2 regions of the Ralstonia pickettii genome follow, and region 2 is predicted to be linked to the other one. Evidence: predicted binding sites of a transcription regulator. Region 2 holds the regulator's gene; the other holds the start of a gene.
The links. Region 2 encodes FliA, which starts transcription of late flagellar genes. Its sites were predicted from a motif close to CTAAAGTTTNNNNNNNNNNNGCCGNTA; they were not measured.
Positions count from the first base shown of each region.

Region 1: the regulator FliA is predicted to act here: its motif matches at 5,206-5,232, upstream of fliD (flagellar filament capping protein FliD).

Region 1 is NZ_CP104382.1:1,227,727-1,235,074, forward strand. Features, by position in the region: gene fliE (flagellar hook-basal body complex protein FliE) at 1-32, shown strand, start outside; gene N5B55_RS22225 (organic hydroperoxide resistance protein) at 186-608, shown strand; gene N5B55_RS22230 (MarR family winged helix-turn-helix transcriptional regulator) at 684-1,127, shown strand; gene N5B55_RS22235 (glycosyltransferase family 2 protein) at 1,124-2,206, shown strand; gene N5B55_RS22240 (flagellar protein FliT) at 2,200-2,556, opposite strand; gene fliS (flagellar export chaperone FliS) at 2,615-3,052, opposite strand; gene fliD (flagellar filament capping protein FliD) at 3,113-5,161, opposite strand; gene N5B55_RS22255 (flagellin N-terminal helical domain-containing protein) at 5,359-6,180, opposite strand; gene N5B55_RS22260 (LuxR C-terminal-related transcriptional regulator) at 6,587-7,222, shown strand; gene N5B55_RS22265 (putative bifunctional diguanylate cyclase/phosphodiesterase) at 7,228-7,348, opposite strand, start outside.
Region 2 is NZ_CP104382.1:391,076-398,423, forward strand. Features, by position in the region: gene flhA (flagellar biosynthesis protein FlhA) at 1-1,226, shown strand, start outside; gene flhF (flagellar biosynthesis protein FlhF) at 1,223-3,133, shown strand; gene N5B55_RS18530 (MinD/ParA family ATP-binding protein) at 3,147-3,929, shown strand; gene N5B55_RS18535 (RNA polymerase sigma factor FliA) at 3,938-4,699, shown strand; gene N5B55_RS18540 (MBL fold metallo-hydrolase) at 4,768-5,868, opposite strand; gene N5B55_RS18545 (nucleobase:cation symporter-2 family protein) at 6,172-7,348, shown strand, end outside.

The DNA of each region.
Region 1 (7,348 bases), 700 kb from region 2:
CCTACCAAAGCATCATGAGCATGTCGATCTGACATCACGCTGCACCCCCTTTTCCACGTGGCGGAGAGGGGTTTCCAGTCCTCCTTGCCATTTATATTGTGTTCAATATAATTGTGTCATCGATTTTGGATCGATCTCCCGGCCGACATGTCGCCGACCGGGCTTCCCAATAAGAGGACCCGACCATGAAAACGCTCTACCAGACCCAAGTCACCGCGGAAGGCGGCCGTGCCGGCCATGTTCGTAGCGCCGATGGCACGCTGGATCTGCCCCTCTCGCTACCGCGCGAACTCGGTGGCGCAGGCGGTGCAGCTACGAATCCCGAGCAGCTGTTTGCCGCAGGTTATGCGGCCTGCTTCGAAAATGCAGTGCTGCATGTGGCACGTGCCAAGCAGATCAAACTGGCGTCGACCTCGGTCACGGCCACGGTCGGCATCGGCCCGCGGGAAGACGGCGGCTTTGCATTGACGGTGTCGCTGGCGGCCACCCTGGGCGGCGTCGATCAGGCGACCGCTGAAGCGCTTGTGGCTGCGGCACATGGCGTGTGCCCCTATTCGCATGCCGTCCGTGGCAATATTGACGTCCAATTGAACACGGTCACGCGCTGAGCCTCTTGCTCCGCCCTGTTGGGCCGAAGCGGCACTCGCCGCTCGAGCGCCAGACCGTCTCCCCGGGAGTTTTCCGTGAACGACGTGCTGGCGCTCGATCAGCAGCTCTGCTTTCCTTTGTATGCCGCCGGCCACTTGCTGACGCGCCTCTACCGCCCGCTACTCGACGAGCTGGGGCTGACCTATCCCCAGTACCTGGTGATGCTGGCGTGCTGGCAGCAGGCGCCATGTGCGGTCGGCGACCTCGGCCGCCGTCTGTACCTCGACACGGGCACGCTGACGCCCCTGCTCAAGCGCCTCGAAGAACAAGGCCTCGTCACGCGCACGCGCGATCCTGATGATCAGCGCCGCGTCGTCATCGAATTGACCGACGCCGGCCGTGCACTGCGCGAACGCGCGTCCAAAGTGCCTGAAGCTCTTGCCTGCAAGATTCCGCTGGAATTGGACGAAATTGGCGCCACGCGCGACGTGCTGCGCAAGCTGCTCGACGCTCTGGCCACAGCGGACGACCGCGAATGAGCGCACCGTCTGCTTCCGCCGATCTGGCGCTGGTTGTCATCGCACGCAATGAAGCCGACAGCATTGCGCGCTGCCTGCTCAGCGCCAAGCCGTTTGTCGACCGCATGGTGGTACTCGATACGGGCTCGACAGACGACACCGCCGCCATTGCGCAGTCATGCGGCGCGCTCGTCAGCCACATGACCTGGACGAACGATTTCTCGGCAGCGCGCAACACCGCACTGCAGGCCGCCAATGCCGACTGGAACCTTATCCTCGACGCTGACGAATGGCTCGAAAGCGGCGGCGAGCATCTGCGCACGCTCAGCGGTGCGGCCCCGTCCGTCGGCGTGGTGTGCGTCAAGAACGATACCGATGCAACCGAATCCGCCAGCCAGTTGATAGCGTGGATTCCGCGACTGCTGCCGCGTGGCGTGCACTACACGGGGCGGATCCATGAGCAGCCGGTGTCGTCCTTGCCGGCGACGCGCGTGCCGGTCGTGGTGCGCCACGACGGCTATACCGCGGCCAAGATGCAGAAGAAAGGCGAGCGCAATACCCAACTGCTGCTGGATGAACTCGCGCATCGGCCGGATGACCCGTATGTGCTGTATCAGCTCGGCAAGGAAACCGAGCTGCATCATGAAGACTATGCAAAGGCCGTGAACTACTACGCGCGCGCCTTCAGCCTGGCGCCCGCAGATGCGCCGTACCGCCGTAACCTGGCGCTGCGTTATGTGTACAGCCTGGGCAAGGCCGACCGCGTTGACGAGGCACTGGCGCAAGGCGATGTCGCCATCCAGACGTGGCCCGACTTTCCGGATCTGTGTTTTGCGCTGGGATTGGTCTTGCTGGATGCGGCGGCCAAGCACCCTGACGAGGCAGGCGTGCGGTGGCTACCGTTGGCGGAGCAGGTCTTCAACCGCTGCCTGGAAATCGGCGATCAGCCGGAGATGGACGGCAGCGTCGTCGGCCGGGGCAGCTTCCTGGCAGCCCAGCAACTGGCGATCGCGTACCAGATGCAGAGCCAAGCGCTCGCACGCAAGTCCGAGCACTATCTGACGCTGTCAAAACAGCTGCAGGACGCGTCGTCTCAATAACGCGCCATGCTGCCGTAAGCGTTGCTGGCGTTGGTGGCACGGCGTGCCGTGTCGATGCGCTTCTGCAGGCGGTCCAGGCGCGGATACACCATGGCGCGCACGCGTGCGTCATCTTCCAGAATGCGCACGAGCAGCGTGCGCTTGCGCTCTACATCGGCACGCGAGAGCTGCGGATGCGGTTCGGAACGGCGCAGCGCATCCACATAGGCGGCGCTTTCGCGTTCCAGCGTACTGACGACTTCCCAGTTACCCACTTCGGCCGCGCTGACCATTTCAGCGGTCAGACTTGCGATGGCTTCGTAGCAGGCGAACCGACTTTCGCTGTCCTTGATCGGGATGTTGCGGTGCATATTGGCTCCAGTTGGGCCGAATTCAGTCAAAGGTCGCTTTACTACAAACGACGTGCAATCAGCTCACAACGCTGAGGTGGCTGTTTGCCGCAGCAGCACCCGGTTGGCCGGCTTGGCCGATGGCGAGCCACGCATCCTGCAGCGGGACCAGCAAAGCATCCACCTCCGCGAGGATCGTCAGATCGTTGTTCGCGTTCGCCAACAGCAGCCGGCGCAGCATGTAGTCGTACAGATTGTTCAGTTGCACGGCAATCTCGCCGCCGCGCTGGTGATCCAGGCTGGCCTGCAGCCCCTGGCCGATGATCGAGATGGCCTTGTCGAACGCCCGCACCTTGGCCAGCACGTCGCCGCGCTGCATGGCGGCACTGGCCAGGTTGATGGCGGCCCGCGCGCCTTCAAACAGCATGGCGATCAGGCGGTGCGGATTGGCGTCTACCACGGACGTCTCGATGCCGACTTGCGCATAGGCACCGATGGCACGGCGTGCAGCGTACATGGAAATGGTCCTCGCTGTAGTCTGTTTTGTTTTGGGTTGTGCTCTAAACCTAAACCCGGCTTAGTTGTTGCTCGAAGTTTGCTTTGTAATGGCCGCAAGCTGCGTCGTCAGGTAATTGCTGGTGTTCGTCATGCTGGCCACCGCGGAGGACAACGCATTGAATTGCGTGTAGTACAGCGCTTGCTTGTTATCCAGGCGCGTCTGCATGGCGGTGATCTGGCTGGCAAGCGAAGTCAGCGAACTGTTGATCGAGTCGGTCTCGTTCTGCAACATGCCGCTGGACGACAGCAGGTTGTTCATCACCGTGTTGAGTTGGGCAGCGTAACCGCGCTGCACCGTAACCGTGCCGCGAGCGCCCAGCGGGCCGCCTGCAATCTGCACGCTCAGGCCATCCGTGGCGGAACCCGCAATCCCATACAGGCTCTGACCCGAGCCGGTCGCGGCCGCACCGTTGATGGTGCCCTGCACGTCCACACCATTGGTCGACGTCGGGCTCGCGCCGAAGAGCGACGAAGCCCCCGCGCCCGATACCGAGACCGCCGACACCGAGCCAAACTGGCTATCGGTAATGCTCAGCACGCCGCCGGCATTGGCCGACACCGATGCGTTGACCTTGGCGTTCTGCAGCGCGGTCGAAGCGTTGATCTGACTTTGAATCTGTGTGGCCAGCGTCGCGGCCGTGTAGCTGCCGGCCGCCAACGTCACGTTGACGGACACCCCGCTGATGTTGAACGCGAGCGTGTCGTTCACACCTGCCGTGATGGTCGTGTTGGCGGCGGCCGACCCTGTGAGCGTGCCCTGCGTGGCCAACTGCGTCACGTTGATGGCGTAGCTGCCGGCCTGCGTGGAATCGGAGAACGTCGGCACGCTGACGAGGGAGTCGGTGGCCGTGCCGGTACCGGCAAACAAACCGGCAACCTGGCTGGGCGACTTTGCAATGGCAGCCGACAGCTTGGTGTTGTCCACCGACAGCGTGCCGTCGGAGTTCATCGTCACGCCCACGCTGCCGAGCGACTGGTAGTTGCCGTTGCCGACCGCCTGGCCCAGCACGTCGGTAATCTGGTTGATGAGCGTCTTGGTACTCACATCGCCAGCCAGCGGGCCGTTGTTGGCCTTGTTGGCGGTATCGATGTTGGTGAGCCCGTTCAGTTGCGTACGCAGCGCGTTGTAGCCGTTCACGAAGTTGGTGACAGCCGTGGTGGTGGCGGTCGGATCGTTCGCCACCGTCACGTTGGTGCTGCCCGTCTTGGACAGCGTGAACGACGTGCCATCCACCACGTTCGACAACGTGTTGGTCGGGCTTTGCACGGCAATGCCGTTGATGGTGGCCAGGGCATTCTGGCCCGTGGTCACCTCGGTCAGGTTCTGTGTGCCGGCCGGATCTTGCGAGAGCAGCGATTGCAGCGTCGAGTCGCCCGACACCGAAATCTTCATCTCCGAGCTGGAACCGCCCGCAGTGGACGTCAGCACCAGACGGTAAGGGCTGCCGCTGCCATCGTTCACGATGCTGGCCGAAACACCCAGGTTGGCCGAGTTGATTGCATCGCGGATGCCCGCCAGCGTGTTGTTGGACGAGTTGATCGTGATCGAGCCACCCGCCAGGTTGCCGTTTTGCGTGAACGTCGAGCCGGTGTACTTGCCGCCGGAAAGCGAGCCCCCCGACACCGTGCCGAACGAGAACGAAATCGTGGTCGATGCGCCGCTGCCGATGGCGGTGGTGGTGGAAGCTTGCCCCTGCGCCGCCAGCACCTGCGATTGCGCAAGCTGCGTGACATTGACCGCGTAGGAACCTGCAGGCGCCGAGCCCGTCACCGACGCGCTCAGCATCGAGGTGTCGTAGCCGCTGGCCTTCATGGCGCTGTAGTTCGACGCGCTGGTCAGGCTCGACAGCGCGGTCTGGAAGGTCGACAGCGCACTCTTGAGCGACCCCACAGCCGACAGCTGCGTCTGGTACGAGCTTTGCTGCGTCTGCAACTGCGTCAGCGGCTGGCTCTCCACCTTCATGAGGCTGGTCACCAGCGAATTGACGTCGATGCTCGTCCCGATACCGGGAATGGAGATCGGCGGTACGTAGTTGCTGGTCGAGGAGGAGGTAGTGGTAGTCGCCATGATCGGGTCCGATAAGCATCTGCGCCGGCGGAAGTCTCTCTACACAACGGCACTGGCTGCCGCTTCTTTAGGGCCGGTTATGCAGGCGCCACCCACGAAGAAGTGGGGTATCCGACAAAAGAAAAAAGGCCGACGCCCCGAGGAGCGCCGGCCCTTGGCCCAACCGCCAGGCGGCTGGACTGCATTCAACTGCCTGATTAGCCCTTCAGCAGGCTCAGAATGCTGTTCGGTGCCGAGTTGGCTTGCGCCAGCATCGCCGTACCCGCTTGCTGCAGGATGTTCTGACGCGTCATGTTCGACGTTTCCGACGCATAGTCCGTATCGATCAAGGACGACTTGGCTGCCGACAGCGCAGTGTTGTTCGACGTCAGCGTGTTGATCGTCGAGGTCAGACCGCTTTGCTGAGCACCCAGGTTGGCGCGAGCCGCCTTCAGGTTGGTCAGGTCGGTGTCGATGGCTGCCTGTGCGGCGGTCGCGTTGGCGGTCGAGGTCACGCTCGTGCCGGTCAGCGTGCCGAAGCTCGCCAGGTTGGCGTTAGTGACCGTGGTCACATCGGTCGACGCATTCTGGCCGTATTGGAACGTCGTGGACGTGACCGAACCGTCGAACAGCTTGTTGCCGTTGTAGTTCGCGTTGGTCTCGATGTTCTTGTTGGCGGTGGCCAGCTTCTGGTATTCCTTGTCCAGGTTGGCCTGGTCGGTGGTCGACAGACCGCCGTTGTTGGCTTCCACAGCCAGTTGGCGCATACGTTGCAGGTTGTTTTCAACCTGGCCCAGGTACGAGTCGGCCGTTTGCAGATACGACATCGCCTGGTTGGAGTTCTGGATACCTTGCGTTTGCGAGTTCAGCGTGGTGGTCAGGCTGGAGGCCACAGCATAAGCAGCGGCGTCGTCCTTGGCGCTGTTCACGCGCAGGCCGGTCGACAGACGTTCCAGCGAGGTCTGCAGGGCATCCTTCGATGCCGACAGTGCTTGCTGCGTTTGCAGGGACGAGATGTTGGTATTAAGGCTGAGGGACATGACGGCTCCTAAGTTTCCCGATGGTTTGTTGCCCGTGTTTGCTAATTCCGGCTAGGCCGGGCAACGTGACCTGCAACTTGAAGGGGATCAGGTCTGCGTTGTACTCAGGTTATCGGTGGCCTCTGAGGAAAGTTTAGGGTCGCCTTGACAAATTTGTGCGTCGGCGGCGGTTTGGGCTTGCGGCCGCCTGACTTGCGACACCCCTCCAAAAGAGGCGGTGCGCCTGCTTCTTGGCCGGCAGGCCCTCGGCTATACTCGTTCGATCAGTTCATAGGCGCCTGCATCTCTCTATATAGAGCGCCACATACGGCACAGATGGGGAGTTGCAAGCCCGCCGGACGGCCCAAGGCCTGCCGGCGGAAAGAAGAGCTCGAAGCGAGCCCGCGTTTGACCCGCAACACCCACCATGCTCAATGTCCTGATCGTCGAACCGCACGATATTGCCCGTGTCGGCCTGCGCCAGATCCTCAAGGATTCACGACTGGCCCGCCAGATCGAAGCCGTGCCGGACCTGCGCGATGCCAACAACGACCTCCTCGCCCAGCGCGAGTGGGACGTCATGCTCTTCTCGGTGGAATCGGCCACCGGAGACGAATTCCAGACCATCAAGACCGTGCGTCAACAGCACGCCCGCCTGGCTGTCCTGGCGCTGGGTCGGCACCCTGAAGCGCTGCTGGCCGTGCGGGCCCTCAAGGCGGGCGCCGCCGGCTATCTGCCGATGGACGCGAGCCAGCCGCAGCTTCTGGCCGCTGTCAACGCCATCTCCAAGGGCAAGAAATACTTGCCTTCGGACCTTGTGGAAGTCCTGGCCGACAACCTGAATGTCGACTGGGACAAGCCCCGCCACGACATCCTGTCCGACCGCGAATTCCAGACCCTGCGCATGCTCGGCTCCGGCCGCACGCTGGGCGAGATTGCCGAGGCACTGCAGATCAGTGTCAAGACAGTGAGCGTCTATCGGGGGCGCGTGCTCTCGAAGATGAAGCTGCGCAACAACGCCGAGCTGACCATGTACGTGGTCAGCAACAGCTTGCAGATCTGAGCACGCTATGAGAACCGCGGGACACGCTCGCCGTAACGGCGGGCGTTCTCGCGCACGAGGTCCTGCACCGCTGCCGGCTCCAGCGGCCGCGTCAGCAGATAGCCCTGAAACTCGTCGCAGCCGACT
Region 2 (7,348 bases):
GCCTGGTGCCGGGCATGCCGCACATCCCGTTCGTGCTGTTTGGCGGCGGCCTGGGCTACCTGGGCTGGTACCTCAAGAAGAAGCGCGAAGTGCCCGAGATCGAGCCCGTGCTGCAGGCCATTGCCCCGGTGGATACGCCCGAGGCGAGCTGGGACGACGTTGCGTGGGTCGACGTGCTGGGCCTGGAAATCGGCTACCGCCTGATCCCGCTGGTCGACAAGAGCCAGGACGGCGAGCTGCTGCGCCGGATCAAGGGCATCCGCAAGAAGTTCACGCAGGACATGGGTTTCCTGGCGCCGGTGGTACACATCCGCGACAACCTGGAGCTGGGCCCGTCGTCGTACCGCATCACCCTCAAGGGTGTGGAAATCGGCCACGGCGAAGTGCAGCAGGGCAAGTTCCTCGCCATCAACCCGGGCGGCCAGGACGGCATGGGGGGTCATGGCGGCATGGGTGGCCTCGGTGGTCGACTGGGCACGCAACTGCCCGGCACCCCGACCGTGGACCCGACCTTTGGTCTGCCTGCCATGTGGATCACTGCCGATGTGCGCGATCGCGCGCAGGCCGAGGGTTACACCGTGGTCGACTGCAGCACGGTCATCGCCACGCACGTCAATCAGTTGATTTACACCCATAGCACCGAGCTTCTCGGCCGTTTGGAAGTCCAGCAATTGCTCGATCATTTGGGCAAGGAAGCACCGAAGCTGGTCGAAGACGTTGTGCCGAAGCTGTTGCCCGTCGCGACCGTGCAGAAGGTGCTGCAGAACCTGCTGGACGAAGGCCTGCACATCCGCGATATCCGCACCATCGTCGAGACGCTGGCGGAGCACGGAGGCAGGACGCAAGACCCCGCCGAACTCACCGCCGCCGTGCGTGTGGCGCTGGGCCGGGCGATTGCCCAGCAGCTCTTCCCGAACAAGACCGAAATGCAGGTCGTCACGCTTGACCCGAATCTGGAGAACATCTTGCTGCAAAGCGTCGTTGGCTCTAACGCCGGCCCGATCGAACCGCAACTGGCCGACTCGCTCATGCAGGCGGCAGCGGACTCGTCGCGGCAGCACGAACAGATGGGTCAGACCGGCGTCCTGCTCGTGCCGCCCGCACTGCGCCCGATGCTCGCCCGCCTGTTCAAGCGTGCCGCACCGAGCCTGCGCGTGCTGTCGCACGCAGAAATTCCAGATCACCGAACGATTAAGGTTGTCGCCATGCTTGGAGGCCGCGCATGAAAATGCATCGATTTACCGGACTGACGTCGCGTGACGTTCTGCGCAAGGTCCGCGACCAACTGGGCGATGGCGCTCTGATCCTGTCGAACCGCGCCATTCCCGGCGGCATCGAGATCATCGCGGCATCCGATTCGCACGTGGATGCGCTGGTCGACACGCAGTCGTCGGCGCCCCGGACGGCGCAGCGCCGTCCCACGGCACCGGCCCCGATTCCCGAGCCCGCACCGATTGCCGCTGCAACCGCAACGGTGGCTGCCGCGCAGGCACCGGCGGATGAAGCCCCGCAGGCCGAGACCCCGGCACCCAACGCGCTGGCCCGTCTGCGTAACCGCTTCATTGCTTCGCGCCGCGCGCCGGCACCGGATGAAGCTCCGGCAGCCCCGGTTGCTCCGGTGGCCAAGCCGGCCGGCCGCACGCTGCAAACGCGCGTGGATGACGACGTGGCCTTCGGCGAAGAAGATGCGCTGGCAGCGTCCACCCGCATGCTGGCTGGCCTGTCGCTGGACCGCGCCAATGCCGAGGTTGCCCAGTCCGCGGCGCAAGCCCTGGCCAGCACCGCCCAATTCATCGCCCGCCGCACCGCAGTGGAAGACGAGGAGCCGGCGATGGAATCGACCGCCCGCTTTGCCGCACGCCGTGAGCAGCCACGCGAGCAGGCACATGAACAGGAAGAGCGCCCGGTTTCGCTGCGCAGCTTTGCCGAGCGCGTGGAAGCCCAGGCCCGCAACCTCCGTGCAGAACAGCAGAAGGCCGAAGCGCCTGTGAAGGCCCGCATCGACGCGCAAGCCGACGCAGGCAAGGCGTCCGACATTTTCGTCCGCGTGGAGGACACGATGGCCAAGCCCGAAGCCCCGCGTGATGACGTGAGCCTGCAGCGTTCGGCCTTCCAGGCCGACGTGAAGGAAAGCATCCGTGCCGAGACCGACGTGATGACCCGCCGCATGGTCGGCGAGATCGAAACGCTCAAGAGCACGCTGAACGACGCCATGTCGAGCCTGGCCTCGCTGGGCGTGAAGCTGGGCGACCCGGTGCGTACGCGCCTGTTCCAGACCATGCTCAACGCAGGGTTCTCGGCGCAGCTCACGCGCTACGTGCTGGAGAACATGCCGCAGCACGACACGTACGAAGGCGCGCTGGATTTTGTGCAGCGTGCGATTGAAAAGAACCTGAGCACCGTGTCGGATGAAAACAGCCTGCTCGACCAGGGCGGCGTGTTTGCCCTGATGGGCCCGACCGGCGTGGGCAAGACCACCACGACCGCCAAGCTGGCCGCACGCTTCGTGCTGCGCCATGGCGCCTCACGTGTGGCACTGCTGTCGACCGACAGCTACCGGATCGGCGGCCACGAACAGCTGCGCATCTACGGCAAGATCCTGGGCGTCTCGGTGCATGCCGTGAAAGACGCGCAAGACCTGAGCCTGGCGCTGAACGACCTGCGCGAGAAGCACGTCGTGCTGATCGACACCATCGGCATGAGCCAGCGCGACCGCGCCGTGTCCGAACAGATGGCGATGCTGCACGCCGTGGGCCCGTCGATCAAGCGCCTGCTGCTGCTCAACGCTGCCAGCAACGGCAAGACGCTCGATGAAGTCGTGGGTGCCTACCGCGACGCCAACCTGGCCGGCTGCATCCTGACCAAGATCGACGAGGCCGCTTCCGTGGGCCACGCGATGGACGTGATGATCCGCCGCCGCCTGCCGCTGCACTACGTGTCGTACGGCCAGCGAGTGCCGGAAGACATCGCGGTGCCGAACAAGAAGCTGCTCATCCACCGCTCGTTCCGGGCCGGTGCGGAGCAGTCGTCGTTCACGCTGGATTCGGACGAATCGCTGCTCGTGGCCCAGGGTGCGGTGTCACGCAACGCAGGCAACCGCGAACCCGGCCTGGCCGCTTTCGATTTCGCCTGACAAGGGGGCGACCATGACGACGCCATTCGCCAAGGATCAAGCCGCAGGGCTGCGGCGCATGCTCGGTCATGCCGCTGCCCGCCGCGTGCTCGTGATCGGCGCGGAAGAGCAGGTCGATGACTTTGTCGACAACCTGCGCATCGCGCTGTCCGGCATGGGCCGCGATACCGCTGTGGTGAGCGCGCAGACCGTGCTGGCCATGGCCGGTGTGCTTGAGGAGCACGACGAGACGGCGGATGTGACCCTCGTGGCAGCGCATTTCGGCACGCGGGCGCTGGGCACCGTGGCCGAAGCGTGCGACGACGTGCTGCTGACCTTCTCGGATGGTCCGGAAGGCATCAAGAGCGCTTACACGCTGCTCAAGAAAACCGCCGTGCTGCAAGGCGGCGCCGGCATCCGCACCGTGGTGTGCGGCGCGCATTCGGTGGATTCCGCCGTGCGCGTGTTCGGCAACCTGGCCAACACCGTGGGCCAGTACCTGAACACCCGGATCGATTTCGCCGGCTACCTCCCCGAGGACCGGCACGTAGAACTCGCGCTCTCGCTCGGCAAGCCCGTGGCGAGTGCGTTTCCCGCATCGCCTTCGGCCATGGCCTTCCGCCAGCTTGCCGAAGAAATGTTGAGCTGGGCCAGCGCCGAGGCCCAAGCCGGTGATGGCAGTGCGCCGTCACGGGTGGTCATGTCGGCGCGGGCACCGGCTCAGGAGCCGGCAGATGAATCGGCGCAAGCAACGTCAATGTCGGCATCGACAGCGACACCCGGCGCCACCGCACGCGCGGCCGAATTGGTTTATTGAGGCGCAGCATGAACGAAGCGTCAAAGGCAGGCATGGATATGTACACCGCAACCGGTCGCAAGACCAAGTCCGACGAGATGGCCACGTACGCACCGCTCGTGCGTCGCATTGCCAACCAGATGATGGTCAAGCTGCCGGCCAGCGTTGAGCTGGACGACCTGATCCAGGCCGGCATGATGGGCTTGCTCGACGCGCTGTCGCGCTATGAGGAAACGCAGGGTGTGCAGTTCGAGTTCTACGCGGCCCAGCGTATCCGCGGCGCGATCCTGGACGAACTGCGCGGCTCGGATTGGCTGCCGCGCGGCCTGCGCCGCAACGCGCGCACGATCGAGCAGGCAATCCAGAAGCTCCAGCAGCAGAAGGGCCGCGCGCCCACCGAAACCGAGATTGCCGCAGCGCTGGGCATGTCGCTGGCCGAATACCAGAAGCAGCTGGTCGACCTGCAAGGCAGCCAGCTGCTGTATTACGAAGATTTCGATCGCGAAGACGCCGACGCCTTCATCGAGAACCGTGCGCCCGAGAACGACGCCACGCCGCTGGACCAACTGCTGGACCACGACCTGCGCGAATCGGTGGTCGCCGCCATCGAGGCACTGCCCGAGCGCGAAAAGCTCATGATGAGCCTCTACTACGAGCAGGATCTGAACCTGCGTGAAATCGGCGCCGTGATGGGCGTATCGGAATCGCGCGTGTGTCAGATCCATAGCCAGGCGATTGCCCGCATCCGCTCGCGGCTGCGCGATCGTGCGTGGCTGCCGACGCCGACCTGATCCGATATCACCCGAGCGCCGCCGCCAATGGCGAGCGACGCCGGGTCTGTGCCTGACCTGCCAGTTTCTTACTGCGCGGCCAGCGAGTCATCTCGCGGCCGCGCTTTTTCTTTCGGCACGTCGGTTACTTCGGGCACGTCGGTCACGAGCCGCGACGCGGCGGCATCCCACACGCGGGTCTCGCCGTGCTTGAAGAGAAGGAAGCGCTCGGCGGGCACGTTGGCGGCCTTCAGCGCGTGGGCCAGGTCGGTGATGGGCTGGTCCAGCGCTTCGTCCGTCAGCTCGAACGTGCCCCAATGAATGCCCACGGCCTGCCGTGCGCCGATGTCTTGCATGACCTGCACGGCTTCCGCCGGGTCGATGTGCTGCGCCTTCATGAACCAGCGCGGCTCGTAGGCGCCCACGGCAATGGCCGCCACATCGAAGTGGCCGAAGCGCGTACCGATGTCGCGCGTGTCTTGCGAATACCCCAGATCGCCCGAGAACCAGAAGCGCAGGTGCGGATGCAGTAGCGCCCAGCTGCCCCACAGCGTCCGGTTGCGGTCGTACAGGCCGCGCGCGGACCAGTGCTGCACGGCGCAGAAGTGCGCGGCGAAGGGGCCGAAGCGGGCTTCGTCGTCCCAGTCGAACGCGCGTACGTTCGGTTGGTCGCCGGCCAGGCGCGTGCCGCGCACGTTGCGCGCAAACCAGCGGTCGATGCCCAGCGGCACGAAGAACATCGGCGCACCGCCGGGCTGGCGCATCAGCGCCCGCACGCTGGCGCGGTCGAGGTGGTCATAGTGGTTGTGCGAGATCAGCACCAGGTCGATATGCGGCAACTGCTTGAGCGACAGCCCTGGCGGTTGATGGCGGCGCGGCCCGGCAAACGGCAGCGGCGAGGCGCGCTTTGAGAACACCGGGTCGGTCAGCACGTTCAGCCCGTCGATCTGCAGGAGCAGCGTTTCGTGGCCGATCCAGGTCAGTTGCGGCTGGCTCGGCGGCTGATGGATGGCACCGAGGTTGGGCGCAACGCAGGAGAGGTCTTGCGTCGGCGGCTTGGGCAGCTTCAGGCGGCGGCGCTCGCGTTGCCATTGCCAGAAATCGGCGTCGGGGCGCGGGTGCGGATAGCGGTTGCGGAATCCGTCCGGCGTGTGGTGCGGCTTGGCGGGGTTGTAGTCGGGATTCTTCATGGCATCGGAGCGGGTCAGCGAAGCACAGAGATGAGAAGGATGACGTCAGTATCAAGGAATCTTTGATTTCCGGTGCCGGGGCAGATGCACGCGACCCGTGAAGTCACCATCGCGCACCTGCATTTCAGAACGCAAAATATGTACACAAAAAACGTATGTAATTGTTGACAGAAAAATGGCGCCCATCCAAGATTCCGGCGAATACGCGGCATCACGCCGCATGAATGCTGGCGGATCGAACCCGCCCCATCCGCCTAAAGCACGCTCCCGGCACTGACACGGGGGCGGCCCAGGAGACAGACAATGCGCCAATCCCCCGGCCAACCCTCGCTCTCTTCGTCGACAATCACCGGCGCCGCTGGCGATCCCGTCAACGAATTTCTGCCGCTGCCACGCCTGTTCGCGCTTGGCCTGCAGCACCTGTTGGTGATGTACGCCGGCGCGATCGCCGTGCCGCTGATTGTCGGCAATGCGCTCGGCCTGTCGAAGAGCGATCTCTCCTATCTCGTCAATTGCGACCTGTTTGCGGCTGGCATCGGCACGCTCATCCAATCGCTCGGTTTCCTGATGTTCGGGATCCGCCTGCCGGTCATGATGGGCGTTACGTTTGCGGCGGTTGCGCCCATGATCGCCATCGGTGTGGAGCCCGGCATGGGGCTGCCCGGCATCTTCGGGGCGTCGATCGTTTCAGGCGTGTTCGGGATTGCCGTGGCGCCGCTGATGGGGCGGCTGCTCGGCCTCTTCCCGCGCGTGGTGACGGGCACGGTCATCATGCTGATCGGTTTTTCGCTGCTGAGCGTCGGGATCAACTGGGCCGCGGGCGGCCAGCAGATGATTCCGCAGGTGGTGGACGGCGTGCGCCACATGGTGCCGAACCCGGCGTTTGGCGATCCGTTCGGCCTCGCCATTGCGGCGCTCGTGCTGGTGACGATCCTGCTGCTGACCAAGTTCGGCAACGCACTGCTGTGCAACATCGCCGTGCTGCTGGGTATCGTGACGGGCACGCTGGTGGCGGCGGCGTTCGGCAAGGTGTCGCTCGCCGACGCGAGCGCCGCACCCCTGATGACGCTGGTGACGCCGTTCTACTTCGGTATGCCGAAGTTCGAGCTGTCGGCCATCATCTCGATGTGCATCGTGATCGTGATCACGCTGGTGGAGTCGACCGGCATGTTCCTCGCGCTGGCGCACGTGGTCGGCAAGCCCATCTCGCGTAATGAACTGACCAACGGCCTGCGTGCCGATGGTCTGGCGACGGTGGTGGCCGGGGTGTTCAACACGTTCCCGCATACGTCGTTCTCGCAGAACATCGGGCTCGTGTCGATCACGGGCGTGCGTTCGCGCTATGTGGCGGCCGCCGGCGGGGTGTTGCTGATCGTGCTGGGGCTGTTTCCGAAGCTGTCGTACGTGGTGGCATCGGTGCCGCAATACGTGCTGGGCGGGGCGGGCATCGTGATGTTCGGCATGGTGGCCGCAGCCGGCA